4 regions of the Aliivibrio sp. S10_S31 genome follow, and region 3 is predicted to be linked to each of the others. Evidence: predicted binding sites of a transcription regulator. Region 3 holds the regulator's gene; each other region holds the start of a gene.
The links. Region 3 encodes PurR, which represses purine synthesis genes. Its sites were predicted from a motif close to TNANGNAAACGTTTNCNTNA; they were not measured.
Positions count from the first base shown of each region.

Region 1: a site for PurR is predicted at 1,863-1,882, ahead of guaB (IMP dehydrogenase). Genes of this name have one in related genera too.
Region 2: a site for PurR is predicted at 1,381-1,400, ahead of pckA (phosphoenolpyruvate carboxykinase (ATP)). Genes of this name have one in related genera too.
Region 4: a site for PurR is predicted at 1,803-1,822, ahead of purM (phosphoribosylformylglycinamidine cyclo-ligase). Genes of this name have one in related genera too.

Region 1 is NZ_JAAUWR010000002.1:308,622-311,840, reverse strand. It holds gene HC728_RS02970 (zinc ribbon domain-containing protein) at 201-434, shown strand; gene xseA (exodeoxyribonuclease VII large subunit) at 427-1,776, opposite strand; gene guaB (IMP dehydrogenase) at 1,985-3,219, shown strand, end outside.
Region 2 is NZ_JAAUWR010000017.1:33,587-36,805, forward strand. It holds gene hslR (ribosome-associated heat shock protein Hsp15) at 1-270, shown strand, start outside; gene hslO (Hsp33 family molecular chaperone HslO) at 363-1,238, shown strand; gene pckA (phosphoenolpyruvate carboxykinase (ATP)) at 1,575-3,197, shown strand.
Region 3 is NZ_JAAUWR010000008.1:99,207-102,425, reverse strand. It holds gene torR (two-component system response regulator TorR) at 1-227, opposite strand, end outside; gene torD (molecular chaperone TorD) at 465-1,112, shown strand; gene purR (HTH-type transcriptional repressor PurR) at 1,392-2,405, shown strand; cyclic di-GMP riboswitch class I at 2,670-2,752, shown strand; gene tfoY (DNA transformation protein TfoY) at 2,881-3,219, shown strand, end outside.
Region 4 is NZ_JAAUWR010000005.1:179,939-183,157, forward strand. It holds gene purN (phosphoribosylglycinamide formyltransferase) at 1-573, opposite strand, end outside; gene purM (phosphoribosylformylglycinamidine cyclo-ligase) at 700-1,740, opposite strand; gene upp (uracil phosphoribosyltransferase) at 1,966-2,592, shown strand; gene HC728_RS06430 (uracil-xanthine permease family protein) at 2,745-3,219, opposite strand, start outside.

The DNA.
Region 1 (3,219 bases), on a different contig from region 3:
TAAATGTTAAATTTAGATTTTTATGTGGTTTTAAATTGAAAAACAGCATATGTAACTAATGCTTTCGGGGTGTGGTTATATAAATGTTCTTAAAGGGCATGATCGCTGATCAGATCCCTATAAGCATGAAGATCCACATCATTTGAATATACTGAATAAAGAGTATTATTGAATAAGAACGATTAAAGAAGGAATGAGTGATGCAAGAAAATCAATGTCCAAAATGCCAATCTGAATTACGTTGGCAGAAAGAGGGTTATCATTGTGACTTTTGTCAGATAGATTTTAAGAAAGTGGTTTATTGCCCTGATTGTAATAAAGAAATGGAAAAGCTTAATGCTTGTGGCGCAGCAAGCTATTTTTGTCATGATTGCAATGAACTTAAGTCTAAATCACGAGCAAAAACGGAATTTTCTGAAATTGCAATTAGCTAAGTTCAGATGCTTTAGTTACCGTTGATGTAATATCACCATCAGCAAAACGAGTGGTAATGTTATCACCTAACTCCACTTGTTTTGTTGAAGTGATGATCTTCCCATCTTGATTGTGAGTGATGGAATAACCACGCATTAAGGTAGCTAAAGGGCTTACTGTATCGAGTTTCTCTGCTGCTAAAGCTAATTGATGGCGTTGCATTAGTAGATTTCTATCCATTGAATCTAATAAGCGACGTTTGAGTTCTTCAATATGCAATTTATCTTGAGAGATTCTTTTTGTTGGTGATAAATTGTTTAATCGTAGCGTTAAGTTTTCAACTCTGTATTGTTGACGTTGAAGGCGCTGCTGAATATGATTCATCAACCTCTGATTAAGATCATCTAAGCGTTGGCTTTGATTGTTTAGCTGCATCTGAGGGTGTTGCTTTTCAATTCGGTGTTGATAAGCAGATAAGGAGCGTTGTTGATGTGATAAATAACGTTCCATTGCACTATTTAAACGGCGCTTCTGATGAGCAACTGTTTGTAATTGTGCAGATAAATCACGACTCACTAATTCAGCGGCAGCTGAAGGGGTAGGTGCACGAACATCAGCAACAAAGTCAGCAATAGTAACATCAATCTCATGGCCAACCGCACTCACTATTGGGATCTCACTTGCAGCAATGGTTCTCGCAACAATCTCTTCATTAAAACACCAAAGATCTTCTAATGAACCACCGCCTCGACCGACAATTAAAATATCACATTCATTACGACTGTTAGCTCGCCCAATAGCTTGAGCTATCTGTATAGCGGCGCCGTTTCCTTGAACCATAGTTGGATAAATTACAACAGGTAGGTTTGGATCTCGTCGCTTTAATACATGGAGAATATCAAAAAGGGCAGCCCCTGTTTGTGAAGTAATGATACCAACACGTTTTGGTTGTTCAGGTAAGGGCTTCTTAGCTGTCTGAGCAAATAACCCTTCTGCGGCCAGTGACATTTTTAGTTGATCAAACTCTTGTTGAAGACGGCCATCTCCCTCAGGTTGCATACTTTCAATGATAAGTTGATAGTCACCACGAGGTTCGTAAAGAGAGAGGCGGGCTTTAACAAGAACTTGTTTACCGTTTTGTGGTTTAAAGGTAACTCGTCGGTTATTGCCTTTAAACATGGCACATTTCACTTGTGCTTGACTGTCTTTTAATGTGAGGTACCAGTGGCCAGAAACAGGCACTGTAAGATTGGAGATTTCGCCGACTAACCAGACAATTCCCATCTCGTTCTCTAATAATAGGCGAACTTCAGCATTCAATCGAGAGACAGTAAAGATACGAGGATTTGAATCGAGAGACATCAGAATGCCTTAGACATGGCTATAGGAATTAGCGGCAATATAATACATATCAAGGGGGTAATTGCAAATTAAAAATAAATAAATGTGTAGCCAAGCGTTTGCGCTATGCGTATAATCCGTCTGCAATATCAAATCCAAAACACTTTATTATGCGAAACGATAAAGTGGGATTTATTCCTTTAAACACCTTTGTTGTGAGATATTGCAAATGCTACGAATCGCAAAAGAAGCTCTAACCTTCGATGACGTTTTACTCGTCCCAGCACACTCAACAGTTCTTCCTAACACTGCTGATCTTCGCACTCAGTTAACCAAGAACATTTCTCTGAATATTCCAATGATCTCAGCATCTATGGATACGGTAACAGAAGCGCGTCTTGCTATTGCATTAGCGCAAGAGGGTGGCATCGGTTTTATCCACAAAAACATGTCTATTGAACAGCAAGCTGAAGAAGTTCGCCTAGTTAAAATCTTTGAAGCTGGTGTTGTTTCGGCTCCTGTCACTGTTCGTCCAGACGCAACTATTCAAGATGTTAAAGAACTAACAGAGAAACACGGCTTTGCTGGCTTCCCTGTAGTAACTGAAACTAATGAACTTGTTGGTATTATCACAGGTCGTGATGTTCGCTTTGTAACTGATTTATCTAAGAAAGTTGACGTTGTAATGACGCCAAAATCGCGTTTAGCTTCTGTTAAAGAAGGCGCTACTCGTGAAGAAGTTCAAGAGAAAATGCATGAAGCGCGTGTAGAAAAAGTATTGGTAGTGAACGATGAGTTCCAACTAACCGGTATGATCACTGCAAAAGATTTCCATAAAGCAGAACGTAAACCAAATGCATGTAAAGACGAGCGTGGTCGTCTACGTGTAGGTGCTGCAGTAGGTGCAGGTGCAGGTAACGAAGAACGTGTTAAAGCACTAGTTGAAGCTGGTGTAGATGTTCTATTAATCGACTCTTCACACGGTCACTCTGAAGGGGTGTTAAACCGTATCCGTGAAACACGTGCTGCATACCCAGATTTAGATATTATCGGTGGTAACGTTGCTACAGCGGCTGGTGCAAAAGCATTAATCGAAGCTGGCGTAAGCGCTGTTAAAGTGGGTATTGGTCCAGGTTCAATCTGTACAACTCGTATCGTAACAGGCGTTGGTGTTCCTCAAGTAACAGCTATTGCAGATGCAGCATCAGCAGCGGCTGAATACGGTATTCCAGTCATCGCTGATGGCGGTATCCGTTTCTCTGGTGACATCTGTAAAGCAATCGTAGCTGGCGCATCATGTGTGATGGTTGGTTCAATGTTTGCTGGTACAGAAGAAGCACCAGGCGAAGTGATTCTTTACCAAGGCCGTTCATACAAAGCATACCGTGGTATGGGTTCTCTAGGTGCAATGTCTCAAGGTTCTTCAGACCGTTACTTCCAATCAGATAACGCAGCAGATAAATT
Region 2 (3,219 bases), on a different contig from region 3:
TCAAAACCAAGTAAGATTGTGGAAGTAGGCGCTGAAATAAAGCTGCGCCAAGGAAACAATGAAGAGATCACAGTGATCATCGAGATCGTTTCCGATCAACGCCGCGGAGCACCTATTGCACAAACTCTTTACAAAGAAACACAAGACAGCATTAAGCACCGTGAAGAAAATGCACAATTACGCAAACTCAATTCACTTGGTAGCCCACGACCAGATAAACGTCCGGATAAAAAACAACGACGCGATATCATGAAGTTTAAGCACCAATAAATACGCTTTTCTGTCTCACACCTTATTTATACTGGTTGTCTCCGCTATACTATGAGTAACGACAACCCTTAATACAATTGCTGGAGTATTTCATGGCAAATAACACATTGCATCGTTACCTATTTGAAGATTTATCTGTTCGTGGTGAATTAGTTCAACTAGATGATGCTTACCAACAAATCATTTCTAGCAAGGAATACCCAAAACCAGTTCAAAATCTATTGGGTGAGCTATTAGTTGCAACCACACTATTAACTGCAACATTGAAATTTGAAGGTTCTATTACCCTTCAACTTCAAGGTGACGGTCCAGTTTCTCTTGCAGTAATTAACGGCGATAACAACCAAAAAGTACGTGGTGTTGCTCGTTTTGAAGGTGATATTGCTGAAGATGCAACGTTGCACCAACTAATGGGTCGCGGCTACCTAGTTATCACTATCACACCAAAAGATGGTGAGCGTTACCAAGGTGTTGTTGCTCTTGAAGGTGAAAATCTAGCACAATGTTTTGAAGGTTACTTCGAGCGTTCTGAGCAACTAAAAACTCGTCTATGGTTACGTCTAGGTGAATATGAAGGCAAACCTCACGCAGCTGGTATGTTACTGCAAGTAATGCCTGATGGTACTGGTTCTGAAAATGACTTCGAACATTTAGAACAACTAACAGACACCATTAAAAATGAAGAGCTGTTTGGTTTACCAGCTGAAGACGTACTTTACCGTCTATATAACCAAGATAAAGTTCAACTGTTTGAACCTCAAGACGTTGAGTTCTTCTGTGGTTGTTCACGTGAACGTAGCGGCGGCGCAATCGTAACGATTGATCGCGCTGAAGTTGATGACATCATTAAAACAGAAGGGAAGATTTCTCTTCACTGTGATTACTGTGGTACAAGCTACGATTTCGACAGTATTGATGTTGCAAACCTATTTGAACAAGCTACAAGCGGCAACGATACAGTACATTAATTTACTGCATAGAATAAGTTGCAAAACTGTTACAAAAGCCAGCCGTTAGGTTGGCTTTTTTTATAACTAAATTTGATATAAACCACACTTTTAATTCCACTTATCCACACTTAATTTTGATTAAATAATAATCAATTACATCTAGCGCAATCGATTTTATTAAGAGTAGAATAGAGCTATTGCTATTTTGTGATGGCGATAAAATAACCACTACCACTTTATGGTTATTTTATGATTCATCTCCCTGTTTTCAATTTACCGCGTTGTTAGCATGATTAGCAGAATACAAATAATTAGAAATATTAAAATCCCTACAAAATCCTCTAAGGAGCACCTATGACTGTTATGGAACACAAGAAGGCTGCACTACTCGATCTAACTCAATATGGTCTTACTGGGGTTACAGACGTACTACGTAATCCAAGCTATGAGCAACTATTTGAAGAAGAGACACGTCCAGATTTAGAAGGTTATGAGCGTGGTGTAATGACAGAGCTTGGCTCAGTTGCGGTAGATACTGGTATATTTACTGGTCGTTCACCAAAAGATAAATACATCGTAAAAGATGACACTACCAAAGATACGCTATGGTGGTCAGATCAAGGAAAGAACGACAACAAAGCCATCACGCCAGCAGTTTGGGATGATCTAAAGTCGCTAGTTACAACACAACTATCGGGTAAACGCTTATTTGTTATTGATGGTTTCTGTGGTGCCAACCCAGATACTCGTTTAAACGTTCGCATCATTACAGAAGTAGCATGGCAAGCACACTTTGTGAAAAACATGTTCATTCGTCCAACAGAAGCAGAACTTGAAAACTTCGAGCCTGATTTCGTGGTAATGAATGGAGCAAAAGCAACTAACCCTAATTACGAAAAGCACGGATTAAATTCTGAAAACTTCGTTGCTTTCAATTTAACAGAACGCGTTCAAATCATCGGTGGTACTTGGTACGGCGGTGAAATGAAAAAAGGTATGTTCGCAATGATGAACTACCTACTTCCACTTAAAGGCATTGCTTCAATGCACTGTTCAGCTAACGTCGGTGAAAAAGGCGATGTTGCGGTATTCTTTGGTTTATCAGGAACAGGCAAAACTACGCTTTCAACCGATCCTAAACGTCAACTTATTGGTGATGATGAGCACGGTTGGGATGACGATGGTATCTTCAACTTTGAAGGTGGCTGCTACGCTAAAACCATTCGTCTTTCAAAAGAAGCTGAACCAGATATTTATAACGCAATCCGCCGTGATGCATTATTAGAAAACGTTACTGTACGTAGCGACAGCTCTATTGATTTTAATGATGGTTCTAAAACAGAAAACACTCGTGTTTCTTACCCTATCTATCATATCGATAACATCGTTAAACCAGTTTCAAAAGCTGGCCACGCTAAAAAAGTTATCTTCTTAACAGCAGATGCATTTGGTGTTCTACCACCGGTAGCGAAACTCACACCAGAACAAACTAAGTATCACTTCCTATCAGGTTTTACCGCAAAACTTGCAGGTACTGAACGTGGTATTACAGAACCAACACCAACTTTCTCTGCTGCATTTGGTGCTGCGTTCTTAACGCTTCACCCAACACAATATGCAGAAGTATTGGTTAAACGTATGGAAGCTGCAGGCGCTGAAGCTTACATCGTAAACACGGGTTGGAATGGCACAGGAAAACGTATTTCAATTCAAGATACACGTGGCATTATTGATGCGATTTTAGATGGTTCAATTGACCAAGCTGAAACCAAAAATATCCCTGTATTTAACTTAGAAGTACCAACATCACTACCTGGTGTTGATGCCTCTATTCTTGACCCTCGTGACACCTATACTGACCCACTACAATGGGACAGCAAAGCGGAAGATTTAGCGCAACGCTTCATCAAAAACTTCGCTCAATACACAGATAACGAGGAAGGAAAAGCGTTAGTTAAAGCGGGTCCTCAGCTATAACCTACGCCTGATTACTCATAAA
Region 3 (3,219 bases):
ATACCAATATTGGATTGGCTACGTAATTCACGCGCCAACAATAAACCGTCCTCTCCTGGTAGGTTTATATCAAGCATAATTAAATCAACTTTTTGTTCAGCTAAAATAGAACGCATTTCTGCACCTGTTTCAGCCTCGCTCACTTGATATCCCTCGGCTTCAAAGTAGCCTACAAGTTTAGAGCGAGTTACCACTTCGTCTTCAACAACTAAAATGTGATAGCTCATAATCTTCTCTTTATTTTTGGTTATTTGGATAGTTCTTATCTTATTCTATTCATAATCTGTAATAATGCCAATTCTCAATTGATATTTCTGTATTTTATTTGATTCAAAACAATTATTAATAAAAATTGAGCTTTAACCTTTACAAACATCTTTATACACCCTGTTAATGATAGGTGCTATTCCTTTTCATACTTATCCAGTACAATTTAGGAATAATTTTTTTGGAGCATAAGATAAATGAACGAACTTACTGCGTTTAATGAGCAACGCGCTGAAATATACTGGTGGCTATCTAGCCTATTATCAGCAGAATTAACGACAGAACAACTTGAGCAATATGGCAGTTTTGAAGTACGTACTTTTCTATCTAATTTAGCTGAAACACCAGAACTAAGTGATTCAGTTAATGCATTAATTGAAAAATTAAATGCCGTGCAAGGTCGTGAAGATGCACAACTTGAACTTTCTGCTGATTTTTGTGATGCCTTTTTAGGCTCAGATAAAAGTAGTGCGCTACCGTACGCTTCTATGTATCTTGATAAATCAGGTTTACTAAACGCAAAACCTGCTCAAGATATGCGTGAATGGCTTACAAAATACAATATTGCACAAAAAGCTGAATTTAATGAGCCTGCTGACCACATTGCCATTGAATTAGATTTTTTAGGTAATTTAATTGTGATGACAAATCAGCAAGCTTCTGAAGATGAATTTGAAACTTATATGAATGCTCAACTAACCTTTATTAATGAGCAACTGTTAAGTTGGACACCTCGATTTAATGAAATTTGCATCGAAAGAGATAAATTTGGTTTCTATGCTGCAGTAACAGGCTTACTTGTTACATTCCTAAAGCTAGATGTGAAATTTCTTGCTGGCGAATAATATAAGATAATTGCTTTTATTATTTATGTTAAAAAATATGTGATATAAATCAAAAGCAATATCAAAATTTATTAAATCAGTAATTGTTTGCACTATGCTTTAAAGATAAAATGTGATCGCAAACGATAAAATTTGTATTGAAATGAAAACCGCATTTTACGCGGTTTTTTTCATTTTTAACCAGGGCCTATTTATCTTCCATCAGTTCTTCTAGTTTAGAGCTACACCTTTTTTGTTGGAAAATAAATAGCCCCTTATTACCTATTATAAGGTTTATATATGGCTACTATTAAAGATGTGGCGAAGCTGGCAGCAGTTTCAACAACCACCGTTTCTCACGTGATAAATAAAACGCGCTTTGTTGCTGAAGCAACACAAAAACGTGTTTGGGAAGCAGTTGAAGAATTAAACTATGCTCCAAGTGCGGTAGCACGCAGCTTAAAGTGTAATACAACACGTACTATTGGTATGTTAGTAACACAATCATTTAACCCATTTTTTGCAGAAGTAATGCATGGTGTTGAAAACTATTGTTACAAGCAAGGTTACACACTATTCATGTGTAATACTGAAGGCGACCTAGAAAAACAAAAACACTATTTAAGAATGTTGGCGGAAAAACGAGTAGATGGCCTACTTGTAATGTGTTCAGATTTAAATGAACAATTACTGACCTTACTTGAAAAAAACACCGAGCTACCAATGGTTATTATGGACTGGGGTCCTGATAGCCCGCGTACAGACAAGATCATTGATAATTCAGAAGAAGGCGGTTACTTAGCGACGAAGCATCTTATTGAAAATGGTCACACTCATATTGCATGTATCACAGGTCAAGCTGATAAAGTGACTTGTAAAGAACGAGTTCGAGGTTTTGAAAGAGCTCATGCTGATGCAAATTTATCTTTTAATCCAGAATGGATTCTAGAAGGTGATTTTGAGTGTGCGTCTGCATCTAAGGCGGTTGACAAAATTCTTTCTATTGAAGAAAGCAAACGCCCTACTGCACTATTCTGTTTTAATGACATTATGGCATTAGCTGCAATTAGTAAGATTCAACAATCAGGCTTACGTGTACCTGAAGATATTTCAGTTATCGGTTATGACAATATTGAATTGTCTGCGTATTTCTCACCACCATTAACAACGATCCATCAACCTAAACGCCGTGTAGGTAAAACAGCGGTTGAGATTTTGTTGGAACGAATTAAAGATAAAGATCATGAAAGACGTATATTCGAAATGCAACCAGAGGTTGTTACACGTAGCAGTGTTTTAAATCGCCTTAAATAATTTGCCTGACTTCATAATAAAAACCATGCCAACGAGCATGGTTTTTTTATGCTTACTAAACTCAATCTTAATTCTCAATAATAAAAAACCTATAAATACTGACTATCGATCTCTGAATTTTTATAAATATCAATATTAAAAGTATTAAATAAGAGAAAAGTTGAACCGACCTAACAAATTTCGATGAAATATTTTGGAACTAATATCACATTTATGAATTTTCTGTTCCAACATTTCTTATTGATTGCTATATCATCAATCTTGTCACGAACATGGCAAACTACATGAAAATGTAGGACGCAAAGCTTCCGGCCTAAGTATTTATATAAGGTAGCGGGGTTGCCGACGGCAAGTGGTCGATTCTATCCCTTGTTAATTTTTACGTTAAAATAACAATACTTAGTTTTCAACTTGCTACTATTTCCTCGGGCTCAGTTGTTTAGTGACATAGACTTACTAACCGAGAATTATTGCAATGGATAAACCAGTATTAAAAGACTCACTTCGTCTACTATCTTCACTAGGAAAGATCACTTCTCGCTCTATGTTTGGGGGATTTGGAATCTTCATTGACGACACCATGTTTGCTCTTGTAGTTCAAGATAAGCTTCATTTAAGAGCAAGTGACGAAACAATTAATTTATTTAAAGAACAAGGCTTTGAACCATACGTTTATAAAAAACGTGGATTCCCAGTTGTAACAAAATATTTTGCTATATCTCCTGAATGTTGGGATGAACCAGATTCAATTTTGATTCAAGCGGTTGTTGCTTTAGATGTAGCGAAAAAAGATAAAGAAAAACAAAAATCAGCA
Region 4 (3,219 bases), on a different contig from region 3:
GGTTAATCTTTCTTCTACCAACCAATTCGCCACCATAGGGTAAATGACATGTTCTTGGGCTTGTACACGAGATGCTACATCTTCTGTATTATCATTTTCAAAGATAGGAACTTTAGCTTGAAGAATAACAGGTCCACCATCTAATTCTGGAGTGACAAAATGCACACTTGTTCCATGCTCTTTATCTCCTGCATCAATAGCACGTTGATGAGTATGTAATCCCGTGTATTTGGGTAAAAGAGAAGGGTGGATATTGAGCATTTTTCCTTGGTATCGAGTGACAAATGCTTCACTTAAAATTCGCATAAATCCAGCAAGGATAATGACATCGGGTTTGTGAAGGTCGATTAGAGTAGCTAGAGCGTCATCATATAGCTCACGACTGTCATATGCTTTGGCATTTAAAGAATGCACATTAATATCAGCATCAATGGCTCTCTGTAATCCGTAAGCGTCACTTTTGTTTGAGATAACAGCAGCGATACGTGCATTAGGGATTTTATTACCACAAGCATCAATAAAGGCTTGTAAGTTGCTGCCATTGCCTGAAACTAAAACAACAATATTCTTCATCATACCTATCTTTTTAATTTGTAATGAGAACTATTCGAACATAAATAATAGCTATAAAAAAGGTGATCGATTAAATGATCACCTTTTATTTTTTCTTTATGAACCAGGTCAAAGTTTAAAGAACGATTAACGGATCTCTACTTGTTCTTCGCCTTGCTCTGCTGCTGCAATTTCGCCGATAACCCAAGCGTTTTCACCTTCAGCATTTAATAAAGCAACCGCTTGTTCAGCTTGCTCTTTTGGAAGTGCAACAACAAGACCTACACCACAGTTGAAAGTGCGGTACATTTCGTAGGTATCAACGTTACCTTTCTCTTGTAACCAGTTGAAAATAGCAGGCCATTCCCAGCTGTTACCATCTACGACAGCTTTTGTGCCTTGTGGTAAAACGCGTGGAATATTTTCCCAGAAACCACCGCCAGTGATGTGTGAGATAGCATGAATATCATGCTCAGCAATCATCTTAAGCGCTGATTTAATATAGATTTTCGTTGGCTCAATTAGGTGAGCAGCAATAGTTTTGCCATTTAGTTCTTCGTTAAGATCAGCATTTGATACTTCAAGGATCTTACGAATTAATGAGTAACCGTTTGAGTGTGGGCCACTTGAACCTACAGCGATAAGAGCGTCACCAGCGGCAACTTTAGTTCCGTCAATAACGTCTTCTTTTTCTACAACACCAACACAGAAGCCAGCAACATCGTAATCTTCGCCTTCATACATACCTGGCATTTCAGCGGTTTCACCACCAATAAGTGCACAACCGGCTTGAATACAGCCTTCACCAATGCCTGTAACTACTTCAGCAGCAACATCAACATCAAGTTTGCCTGTTGCATAGTAATCAAGGAAGAACAGTGGTTCAGCACCTTGAACAATTAGGTCATTTACACACATAGCAACTAAGTCAATACCAATGGTATCGTGCTTATTTAAATCGAGTGCTAGACGAAGCTTTGTACCTACGCCATCGGTACCAGAAACTAAAAGTGGTTGCTTGTATTTCGTCGGAAGTTCACATAACGCACCAAAACCACCAATGCCGCCCATTACTTCTGGACGACGAGTGCGTTTCACTACGCCTTTAATTCGATCAACAAGTGCATTACCAGCATCAATGTCTACGCCAGCATCTTTGTAGCTAAGAGAAGTTTTGTTGTCGCTCACGGAGGTGTCCTCGCCATAGGTTGGATTTCAAAAATCCGCGCCATTCTAACAGCACAATGTAAAAAGGGAAACGTTTGCGTAAGGAATTTTGCATAATATTTGTAATAAAAAATAATAAACTCGGTAAACGATTTCAATGCTAGTGAATTATTTTCATATAACTTAATTTTTTAATGAAAAAGTATGTATAATTAGAAGGTTTGATTAATGTATCTGGAGTCAGAAATGAAAGTTGTTGAAGTAAAACACCCGCTAATAAAACATAAAATTGGTTTAATGCGCGAAGGCGAGATCAGTACTAAACGTTTTCGTGAATTAGCAACGGAAGTAGGTAGCCTACTTACTTATGAAGCAACATCAGATTTTGAAACAGAAAAAGTAACTATCAACGGCTGGAATGGCCCTGTTGAAGTTGACCAAATTAAAGGTAAAAAAGTAACTGTTGTTCCAATTCTTCGTGCTGGTCTTGGTATGATGGATGGTGTTCTTGAGCATATCCCAAGCGCACGTATCAGTGTTGTTGGTATTTACCGTGACGAAGAAACACTAGAACCTGTACCATACTTCAACAAATTGGCTTCTAACATCGATGAGCGTATTGCTCTTGTTGTTGACCCAATGCTAGCTACTGGCGGTTCTATGATTGCAACTCTGGATCTTCTTAAAGAGAAAGGTTGTAAGCACTTTAAAGTTCTTGTGCTTGTTGCTGCTCCAGAAGGTATTGAAGCATTAGAAAAAGCGCACCCAGATGTAGAGCTTTACACAGCAGCTATTGATGAGAAGCTAAATGACAAAGGTTACATCGTACCTGGTCTAGGCGATGCTGGTGATAAGATCTTTGGTACTAAATAATTTAGTTTAGAAACCAGAAAGAAGAATTAAAAAAAGCTTGATGTGTTAATCATCAAGCTTTTTTATTATCTAGACCCTAGACCCTAGACCCTAGACCCTAGACCCTAGACCCTAGACCCTAGACCCTAGACCCTAGACCCTAGACCCTTAATCTATTTATCTTCTTCCATTTGTGCATTATCAACAACGTGGCTTTCACCTAAGTCATTTGGAAGAATTAAATTCAGAGTAATAGCAACGATACCGCAAAGACTTACACCTTGAAGGTTGAAGTCACCAATACCTACCGCCATACCACCAATACCGAAAACAAGCGTTACGCCAACAATCGTAAGGTTACGAGCCTTATGCAAGTCAACTTGGTTTTTAATCAACGTATTTAGACCTACTGTCGCAATAGAACCAAATAATAAAATCATAATACCGCCCATTACCGGAACTGGAATGGTTTGTAGTATTGCACCTAATTTACCAACTAACGCAAGAACAATGGCACACACAGCAGCCCATGTCATGATTACAGGGTTAAAAGCTTTAGTCAGCATTACAGCACCCGTTACTTCACTGTATGTTGTATTTGGTGGTGCACCAATGAAAGAAGCGGCCATTGTTGCAATACCGTCACCT